DNA from 3 places in the Streptomyces sp. NPDC059524 genome. Region 1 is predicted to be linked to each of the others. Evidence: riboswitches for the same ligand, from Rfam matches in the RefSeq annotation. Region 1 holds a riboswitch; each other region holds the start of a gene.
The links. A riboswitch is a leader RNA that binds a small molecule or an ion and turns the genes downstream of it on or off. The one in region 1 is predicted to bind cyclic di-AMP.

Region 1 (3,265 bases):
GCCGACCACCCCGGCGTCCGCGTCTCCCTGGAGGTGCCCGTCTCCCGCCTCCCGAAGGCCCTCGGCCTGCTGGCGGACGCCCTGCGCGCCCCCGCCTTCGCCGACAGCGAGGTCGAGCGCCTGGTGCGCAACCGCCTGGACGAGATCCCGCACGAGAGCGCCAACCCGGCCCGCCGTGCCGCCAAGGAGCTCTCCAAGCAGCTGTTCCCCGCCACGTCGCGCATGTCGCGCCCGCGGCAGGGCAGCGAGGAGACCGTCGCCGGCATCGACGCGGCGGCCGTGCGCGCCTTCTACGAGCAGCACGTCCGCCCGGCCACCGCCACCGCCGTCGTGGTGGGCGACCTCTCGGGCGTCGACCTCGACACCCTCCTGAAGGACACGCTCGGCGCCTGGACCGGTGACACGACGCAGCCGCGCCCCGTCCCGCCGGTCACCGCCGACGACACCGGACGCGTCGTCATCGTCGACCGCCCCGGAGCCGTCCAGACGCAGCTGCTCATCGGCCGCATCGGCCCCGACAAGCACGACCGCGTGTGGGCCGCCCAGATCCTCGGCACGTACTGCCTGGGCGGCACGCTGACCTCCCGTCTGGACCGGGTGCTGCGCGAGGAGAAGGGCTACACCTACGGAGTGCGCTCCTTCGCCCAGGTGCTGCGCTCCACGGCGGACGGCACCGGGGCCGCGATGCTCGCCATCAGCGGTTCCGTCGACACGCCGAACACCGGACCGGCGCTCGACGACCTGTGGAAGGTGCTGCGCAAGCTGGCCGCCGAGGGACTGACGGACGCCGAACGGGACACGGCGGTGCAGAACTTGGTGGGTGTGGCCCCGCTGAAGTTCGAGACCGCGTCCGCCGTCGCGGGCACGCTCGCCGACCAGGACGAGCAGCAGCTGCCCGAGGACTTCCAGGCCCAGCTGTACCGCCAACTGGCCGCCACGGGCACCGTGGAGGCCACCGCGGCCGTCGTGAGCGCCTTCCCGGCGGACCGCCTGGTGACGATCCTCGTGGGCGACGCCGCGCAGATCGAGGAGCCCGTCAAGGCCCTCGGCATCGGCGAGGTGACGGTCGTCGCCGGCTGACGCCACCACATGACCGTCGTCGCCGGCCGACGACGCCACGCCAGGGCGGCACCGCCCGAAACGGGACGAAGCCCCGGAAGCCACACAGGCCTCCGGGGCTTCGTGGCGTCACTCACGTTTCCCGTGAACGCTGTTCGGTTCGCCCGACGCGCCACCGTGCGTCGCAAATGCCCGAATTGATGTAGAGGTTGCCTGTGTGCCCTGTGGCATGCGCTACAAAAGCCGGGATCCGTTTGTTGATTGAAAGATGTCCCGCTTAGCGTCGGTCCGGCTGTTCGCCACGTATGAGCCGCGCCCGCGGCCCCGGACAGTCATCGCCGAGTCCCCCACGGCGCGAGCCAGGGGAGCCGGGGACCCACCGCAGTCCCTGGGGTGAATCGGACGCTCTTCCCGTACGGGGAGGGGGCCCGTAGGAGACCTTCCTGCTCCGAACCCGTCAGCTAACCCGGTAGGCGAGAGGGAAGGAAAGGATCAGCCACTCCATGGCGTTCACCCGTGCCACCGGGAAGCATCGTCGTCCGAGCCGCCTCACGCGCACCACGGCGCAGGTCGCCGGCGTCGCGGCGCTCACCACGACCGGTGTCATCGGAGGCCTCGCCGCCCCCGCTCTCGCCGCCGACACCGCCGCGCCCGCCGACCAGAACGGTCTGACGCAGGCCATCGCGATCGGCGACACCCTGGCCGCCCAGATCGACGCCCAGGCGACCGCCCAGAAGAAGGCCGCCGAAGAGGCCGCCGCGCAGAAGAAGGCCGAGGCCGAGGCCAAGCGCCGCGCCGAGGAAGCCCGCCGTGAGGCCGCCGAGAAGGCGGCCAAGGAGCGCGAGGCCAAGGAGCGTGCCGCCCGCGCGGCCGAGCGCAAGCGCCTCAACACCTACGTGGCGCCCATCTCCGGCTCGTACGTCTCGACCGCCTACAAGGCGTCCAGCGGCCTGTGGTCCTCCGGCAGTCACACCGGCATCGACTTCCACGCCGCCAGCGGCACGACCGTCCACGCGGTCGGCTCGGGCACCGTCGTGGAGGCCGGCTGGGGCGGCGCCTACGGCAACAACATCGTGATCAAGATGAACGACGGCACGTACACCCAGTACGGCCACCTGTCGTCGATCGGTGTCTCCGTCGGCCAGAGCGTGACGCCCGGTCAGCAGATAGGCCTCTCCGGCGCCACCGGCAACGTGACCGGCCCGCACCTCCACTTCGAGGCCCGCACGACGCCCGAGTACGGCTCGGACATCGACCCCGTCGCGTACCTCCGCTCGCACGGCGTGGGCATCTGAGGCGTCCGACCCGACGCCCGCAGCACGCACCGCAGGAAAGCCCCGGCCGACCGCCGGGGCTTTCGCGTTCCCGCATCCCGCCGATCCCGCGCCCAGTCCCCGCTGTCCAAAAAATATCCCTCGATTCCAAGCTCCCGTCGGAAATTCGAGCGCGGTGGAATAGAGTCACTGGACGAGCGCGCGGAAATCGGTGCCGATCGCGCTTTTCAGGGGCGCCCGCTCTCCGTCATGCGCGGGGATCGGGCGGAGAGCAAGGCGGAGGTCGGGGCATGCGCATTCCCGCGCACTCGGTATGCACGGCGATCCGCGACGACATCGTCGCGGGCGTGTACGAGCGCGGCAGCAGACTCACCGAGGAACTGCTCGCGCGCCGCTACGGAGTCTCGCGCGTGCCGGTCCGTGAGGCGCTGCGCACCCTGGAGGCGGAGGGCTTCGTCGTCACGCGCAGGCACGCGGGCGCGTGCGTGGCCGAGCCCACCGAGCAGGAGGCGGCCGATCTCCTGGAGATCCGCATGCTCCTCGAACCGCTCGGCGCCGCCCGCGCCGCGCAGCGCCGCACGGACGCCCACCTCAAGGTGCTGCGGGGCCTGGTCAGGCTGGGGCAGGAGCGCTCGAAGGAAGGGGGCGGCGAGGATCTGCGGCCCCTGGGCGCCTGGTTCCACGAGACGCTCGCCCAGGCCTCCGCCAGCCCCGGCCTCATCACCCTGCTCACCCAGGTCCGGCACAAGATCGCGTGGATGTACGCGGTCGAGATCCCCGAGCGGCCCGTCGAGTCCTGGGCCGAGCACGGCGCGGTCGTCGACGCGGTGGCCCGTCGCGACGTCGAGCGCGCCCGCACCCTGACGGCCGCGCACATCGCACGCGAGGCGACCGTCCACCGGCTGCGCGTGCCCCGCGCGGGCGAGCGTGTG
Region 2 (3,265 bases), on a different contig from region 1:
CGTCCTCCTCTACGTCTTCGCGGGGCACGCCTTCGCCGGGTTCATCTACCTGCTCTTCACCCTGGGCGCGAACCGGTAGCCGCAGCCGTCAGACGAGCAGGCGCTCGCGCAGCCGGTCCCGGTCGGCCGCGGTGAGCCCGAGACCCTCCGCGAAGTAGCGCTCCGTGCCGCCCCAGTGCTGCTCGATGGTCTCGAAGGCGGCGCGCAGGTACTCGGCGCGCGCGTCGAACAGCGGGCTGAGCAGCTCCATGACCTCGGGGGAGTAGGCGTCCGGGGACGTGGAGCTGCGGTGCACCTTGTAGCGGCGGTGCTTCGCGTTCGACTCCAGGTAGTCCGCCTCGATGGCCTCGCGCTCGACGCCGACCGCGAGCAGTGTCACGGCGATCGACAGACCGGCCCGGTCCTTGCCCGCCGCACAGTGCATCAGCGCGGGCACGCTGTCCTCGGCGACGGCGCGCAGCACCCGGCCGTGCTCGGCCGTGCGGTCCGTGATGATCGACCGGTACGAGTTGATCATGCGGTCCGCGGCGCGGCCCCCGGAGAGGAGCGACCGGAGCTGGTCCATGTCGCCGTCGCGGACCATCTTCCAGAACTCGGAGCCGTCCGCCGGGTCGGACAGCGGCAGGTTCACATTGCGCACGCCGGGCAGCGCGACGTCCGCGCCCTCCAGCTTCTGGTCCGCCGCGTTGCGGAAGTCGAAGATCGTGTGCAGGCCGAGCCCGGAGAGGAACGCCGCGTCCTCGGCCGTGGCGTGGGCGAGGTGTCCGCTGCGGAAAAGCACGCCGGGGCGCACGCGCCGGCCGTCCACGGTGGGGAGGCCGCCCACGTCGCGGAAGTTGCGCACTCCGGTCAGCTCGGGCTCGGTGGACGGGGCGTGCTGCGTCACGGGTGCTCCTCCCGGTCGGGTCACCGGCGCTGCTCGCCGGCGGGCGCGCTCCCGACGATACGACATGGATTTAGAGGGCAACCATGTGTCCGTTTTGGCCTATACGTCATTAACTGTCCGCAGATTTGCGGACGTTGTCGCCCGTCGCGTGAGCAGCGTCATATCCGTGACGGTCCGTGGCGGATCTTCCGGACGGCTTTCCCGGGAATTCCTTAGGGTAAGGCGCCGGTAAAGCGGGCGGGATAGACGCAGGGTGACGCAGGAAAGGCGTGAACGATCAAGAAAAGGCAGGTCAGAGGGAATTCGGAACTTGTCGCTTCGTTTCCTGCTGCCCTACGGTCACGTCTCATTCCGGTCGGAACGCCTAGTCCTGCCGCCGCCCGGATTCCTCACTACGACCCGTGACGGCAGGAGCGGGGGACCCACAGGCAAGAACGCCGCCCGGGAATTCCCCACAGCGGCTCGGGGTGAAGTCGTGTCCCTGTCAGGAATGGCAAGGGTGCGGCCGGACATCTCCCGTCCGAACCCGACAGCTCACCTCGCAGGCGACGGAGAGGAATCTCGTCATGCCCGCACAGGGTAAGCACCGCCGCCCGAAGTCCTTCCGTCTCGGCCGCGCCGCCGCCGTCGCCACCGTCGGTGGTGCCGCGCTCGCGCTGCCGCTGATCGGCGCCACCGGTGCGCAGGCCGCCACCGCCCAGACCTACACGGTCAAGGCCGGCGACACGCTCTCCAAGATCGCCAAGGCGGAGAACGTCGAGGGCGGCTGGAAGAAGCTCTACGCGGACAACAAGTCCGTGATCGGCTCCGACGCCGGCCTGATCAAGCCCGGCGAGAAGCTCACCCTCGGCGGCGCCGCGAAGACCACGGCCACCCAGGCGAGCACCTCCACCGCCGCCTACGTGAAGCCGGTCGACGCCACCGAGGGCACGCCGTACCACCAGAACGGCAGCATGTGGTCCAGCGGCTACCACACCGGCACCGACTTCGTCGTGCCCACCGGCACCCCGATCAAGGCCATCGCCGCGGGCACCGTCGTCTCCGCCGGCAACGGCGGCGCGTACGGCAACCAGGTCGTCATCCAGCACGCCGACGGCCACTACTCGCAGTACGCCCACCTGTCGCAGCTCGGCGTCTCGGCCGGCCAGGCCGTCTCCGCCGGCACGCAGATCGGCCTCTCCGGCGCGACCGGCAACGTGACCGGCCCGCACCTGCACTTCGAGATCCGCACCACCCCGAACTACGGCTCGGACGTCGACCCGGTCGCGTACCTGCGCGCGCACGGCGTCTCCATCTGACCCACGCGCATGATCCACACTCGGCGCCCGGATATTCCCCGGGCGCCGAGTGCTGTATCTCACCACTCGTCAACCCCTGGCTACGGTCGCGTAGGTCACAGGTCAGGGTGAAGGATGTGTGGTCGTGGCAAACGAATCGAGATCACTCAGCGGCGGCACGATTCGGTCCTATGCGGCGGTGGGGGACAGCTTCACCGAAGGCGTCGGGGACCCCGGGCCCGACGGCAGCTTCGTGGGCTGGGCCGACCGGCTCGCCGTCCTCCTCGACGACCGGGTCCCCGAGGACACGTTCCAGTACGCGAACCTGGCCGTGCGCGGCAAGCTCATCGACCAGATCGTCGAGCACCAGCTCCCCAAGGCCCTGGAGCTCGCCCCCGACCTGGTGAGCCTGGTCGCCGGCGGCAACGACATCATCCGTCCCGGCACCGACCCGGACGACGTGGCCGAGCGCTTCGAGAAGGCCGTGGCCCGGCTTTCCGAGGCCGCCGGGACCGTCCTCGTCGCCACCGGCTTCGACACCCGCGACGTGGCCGTCCTCAAGCATCTGCGCGGCAAGATCGCCACGTACAACATGCACGTGCGCGCCATCGCCGACCGGTACGGCTGCCCGGTGCTCGACCTGTGGTCCCTGCGCTCCGTGCAGGACCGCCGGGCCTGGGACGACGACCGGCTGCACCTCTCGCCCGAGGGGCACACCCGCGTCGCCCTGCGCGCCGGGCAGGTCCTCGGCGTGGACGTGCCCGCCGACCCCGAGCAGGCCTGGCCCCCGCTGCCGCCCCGCGGCACCTTCGAGGTGCGGCGCGACGACATCCACTGGGCCCGCGAGTTCCTCGTGCCCTGGATCGGCCGCCGTCTGCGCGGCGAGTCCTCCGGCGATCGCGTCGAGGCCAAGGGCATCCTCGACCCGCACGCCATCAAGGCCCACCTGGAGTCGGCTTCCTGACCCTGCGAGGTCCCGGACCTCTGCCGGCCGGGTCAGCGCGCCCGGCGTCGCGCCGCGACGGCGAGCAGCACGACGGGTGCCATGGCGACCAGCCGGCAGAGGTCCGAGACGAACCACGGTGCGCCGAGGGCTCGGGGG
Region 3 (3,265 bases), on a different contig from region 1:
GTTGGAGTCGGCGTGCGACCCACCGTTCAGGATGTTCATCATCGGGACGGGCAGCAGGTGCGCGTTCGGACCGCCGAGGTAGCGGAACAGCGGCAGGTCGCTGGCCTCGGAGGCGGCGTGGGCGACGGCGAGCGAGACGCCGAGGATGGCGTTGGCGCCGAGGGAGCCCTTGTTGTCGGTGGCGTCCAGGTCGAACATGGCCTGGTCGATCAGGCGCTGCTCGGTGGCGTCGTAGCCGACCAGCTCCGGGCCGATCTGCTCGATGACGGCGAGGACGGCCTTCTCGACACCCTTGCCCTGGTAGCGGTTCGGGTCACCGTCGCGAAGCTCGATGGCCTCGAACGCACCGGTGGAGGCGCCGGACGGAACAGCAGCACGGCCGGTGCTGCCGTCGTCGAGGCCGACCTCGACCTCGACCGTGGGGTTGCCTCGGGAGTCCAGGATTTCCCGGGCTACGACGACGTCGATGGACGGCACGAGCATCTCCTTCTGGGATGTGACGCGGGCTGTGCGGGGCCGCGGTGCGCGGTTCCGCATGGCTTGAGCCTAACCGCACGCGGGCCATCGGCCAGCCGACCGCCCGTCTCTTGGACTCCGCCGTGAGCGAAATGTTTCCGACGGGAACAAATACCGCCGGTGGTTCGCGGGTGAACGGTCCGTGGGGGGCGGTCGGGTTTCGTCGCGGGGTGCGGGCCGGTGGGGGCTGGTCGCGCAGTTCCCCGCGCCCCTGGAAGGCATGCGGCTTCGCCGCGCCTTCCCCAGACGAAAGGCGCCCGGCGCCTCTATCGGGGAGATGCGGCGCGCAGCGCCATGCATCTCAGGGGCGCGGGGAACTGCGCGACCAGCCCCCACCGGGCCCGCACTCGGCGAACGACGGGACCCCCCACCCCGGCGGCCGGGGCAGAGGGTCACGTGGCGAGCGGCCGGCACTCGGCGTCCGCCGATGCCGAGTGCGGGGGGGCGCTCCCCTATATAGGGGGCGGCTTACTTCAGGTGGAGCTGCTGACCCGGGTAGATCAGGTCGGCGTCCTGGACGATGTCGTCGTTCAGCTTGAAGAGCTTCTGCCAGGTCGTGTGGTGCGCCTCGGCGATCGCGCTGAGGGAGTCACCCTTCTTGACCTTGTACTCGCCGTCGCCCTTGGCGACCTTCTTGCCGGTCGGCGTGGTGACGGTCTTCTTCGGCGCGGCCTTCGGGGCCTGGCGCTCCTGCGAGCGGTTGGCCGGCTGCTCGGCCTTGCGCTCGGGCTGCGGCTGGGTCTGCTGCTGCTCGGCGGGGGCCGGGGCCGGGTTCGAGGTGGAGGCGCCGGACAGGCCGACACCGCAGGACGGCCAGGCGCCCTTGCCCTGGGAGGCGAGGACCTTCTCGGCGACGGAGATCTGCTGCGCCTTGGAGGCCTGGTCGGCGGTGGAGGCGTAGGCGGTGCCGCCGTACGCGGCCCACGTGGAGGCGGAGAACTGCAGACCGCCGTAGTAGCCGTTGCCGGTGTTGATCGACCAGTTGCCGCCGGACTCGCACTGGGCGACGGCGTCCCACTCGGAGGCGGTGGCGGCGGAGGCGCCGGTGGCACCCATCAGCGGAACGGCGACGGCGGCACCGGTGACACCGGCGAGCGTGGCGACACGGACGGCCTTGGACGGGCGGCGGTGCTTGCCCTTGCTGGAGAACAGCATGGAGAGATCCCCTCACCGACGCCTACGAGGTGAGCTGTCGGGTGCGGGCCAGTGAGTGCCCGGCCGCGCAACCTAGTGCGCGGCTTAACCCCAAGCCGTACCGGAGTATCGCTTTCCGGACGGCGCCTACCTTGGGTCCCCCGCTCCTGCCCACGGCGCTGACGCGTCGACTGTTCCCGTACGGAGGTTGGCAGGATTCGGCGTGACATCCGTCGGGGCCCGCTGTGGCGAGCGGTCAGACCGTACGCAGCCGATCCGGCGGTTTTCAAAGCGGATCAGGCCCTTTGAGACCCATCTCTCACTTTCGCCAAATCGGACATTCAGGCAGCAACCCGCCCTGAACTCCCGCTACTTTTCGCCCGATTCGAGCCCAAGATCCAGACTCTGACCAGGAAGGATGAGGTCGGGGTCGGAGCCGACCGCCTTCTTGTTGAGCTGGTACAGCTCGGTCCATCCGCCGTCCACGCCCTGGGAGTCGGCGATGTCCCACAGGTTGTCGCCGGCGCGCACCGTGTACGCGTCGCCGTCGCGCCGGTCGTCACGGGAGGCGTGACGGCCCTCTCCCGTACGGGAGTCGGCGGTGTCGTCGGAGGCGGCGCCGCCGCGGTGGCGGCCCGCGCCGGAGCCCTCGGAGGCAGGGTTGGAGGCGGACGGGGAGGCGTCCGGTGCGCCGGAGCCCTTCGGCCCGTCCGGGGAAGTGGAGGCATCGGAGCCGGACTTGTCCGATTCACCCCGCGCGTCACCTTCGTCCACCGCCGCGTCGCCGGAGGGCGAGGCAGTGGCGCCGCCGCTCGGCTCGTCGCCCACCTTGCCGTCGGACGCGTCACCCTTGGCGTTACCGGAGGTATCCCCGGAGGCGTCGTCTGACGGGGTGTCCGAATTGCCCCCGTCGTCGTGATTCTTCTCTCCCTTGTCGGCGTTCGCGTCCCCGCCGATCCCGAGGAGCCCGCCCGACGAACCGCCGAGGGCCGGCGGCGGCGTGCTCGCCCCCGGGTCGACCTCGGCCGAGCTGTCGCTCTTGGAGAGGCCCGCCGTGATGGAGCAGCTCGGCCAGGCGCCGGGCCCCTGGTCGTCGAGCACCTTCTCCGCGACGGATATCTGCTGCGAACGGCTCGCCTGGTCGGCGCTCGGCGCGAAGTCGAGGCCGCCGTACTGCTCCCACAGCTCCTGCGAGAACTGCAGCCCGCCGTAGTACCCGTTGCCCGCGTCGAGGCTCCACTGGCCGCCGCTCTCGCACTCGGCGAGCCGGTCCCAGGCCTGCGTGGTGGCGGCACTCGCGTTGGACGCGGCGAGCAGCGGGATCGCGATGGCGCTGCCGGCGACACCGGCGGCGACCACGAGAGCAGGAGCCTGACGAGGGCGACGGTGACGACCGTTCCCGGAGAGCATGCGGATGCCTTTCGCGAGACTGATGCTGCGCCCGCGACGGGTGTCGCGGGTGCGACGGACGGTGCCGACGCGGTGGGTTGTGAACGTAGCGGGACTCGAACGCTTGTCACAAGTCGATGCAGCGGAGATCACGTGAAAGTCACAGCTTTGACGGCCTGTCAGTTTTGTTCAGTCCGAACCTCATGCGGTGGGCGGCGGAACGTGG

Region 2: it holds a riboswitch for cyclic di-AMP, as region 1 does, so the genes downstream of both, ACFW9D_RS13245 (LysM peptidoglycan-binding domain-containing M23 family metallopeptidase) here and ACFW9D_RS04700 (M23 family metallopeptidase) in region 1, are expected to answer to the same signal.
Region 3: it holds a riboswitch for cyclic di-AMP, as region 1 does, so the genes downstream of both, ACFW9D_RS28680 (transglycosylase family protein) here and ACFW9D_RS04700 (M23 family metallopeptidase) in region 1, are expected to answer to the same signal.

The regions. Positions count from the first base shown of each region.
Region 1 covers NZ_JBHYTK010000010.1:29,465-32,729, reverse strand. Annotated here, with positions in the region: gene ACFW9D_RS04705 (M16 family metallopeptidase) at 1-1,080, shown strand, start outside; cyclic di-AMP (ydaO/yuaA leader) riboswitch at 1,386-1,550, shown strand; gene ACFW9D_RS04700 (M23 family metallopeptidase) at 1,563-2,354, shown strand; gene ACFW9D_RS04695 (GntR family transcriptional regulator) at 2,624-3,265, shown strand, end outside.
Region 2 covers NZ_JBHYTK010000036.1:7,759-11,023, reverse strand. Annotated here, with positions in the region: gene ACFW9D_RS13255 (DUF6126 family protein) at 1-79, shown strand, start outside; gene ACFW9D_RS13250 (tyrosine-protein phosphatase) at 89-886, opposite strand; cyclic di-AMP (ydaO/yuaA leader) riboswitch at 1,267-1,447, shown strand; gene ACFW9D_RS13245 (LysM peptidoglycan-binding domain-containing M23 family metallopeptidase) at 1,453-2,184, shown strand; gene ACFW9D_RS13240 (SGNH/GDSL hydrolase family protein) at 2,309-3,127, shown strand; gene ACFW9D_RS13235 (hypothetical protein) at 3,160-3,265, opposite strand, start outside.
Region 3 covers NZ_JBHYTK010000127.1:8,627-11,891, reverse strand. Annotated here, with positions in the region: gene eno (phosphopyruvate hydratase) at 1-477, opposite strand, end outside; gene ACFW9D_RS28680 (transglycosylase family protein) at 985-1,671, opposite strand; cyclic di-AMP (ydaO/yuaA leader) riboswitch at 1,676-1,884, opposite strand; gene ACFW9D_RS28675 (transglycosylase family protein) at 2,020-3,009, opposite strand; gene ACFW9D_RS28670 (PLP-dependent aminotransferase family protein) at 3,241-3,265, opposite strand, start outside.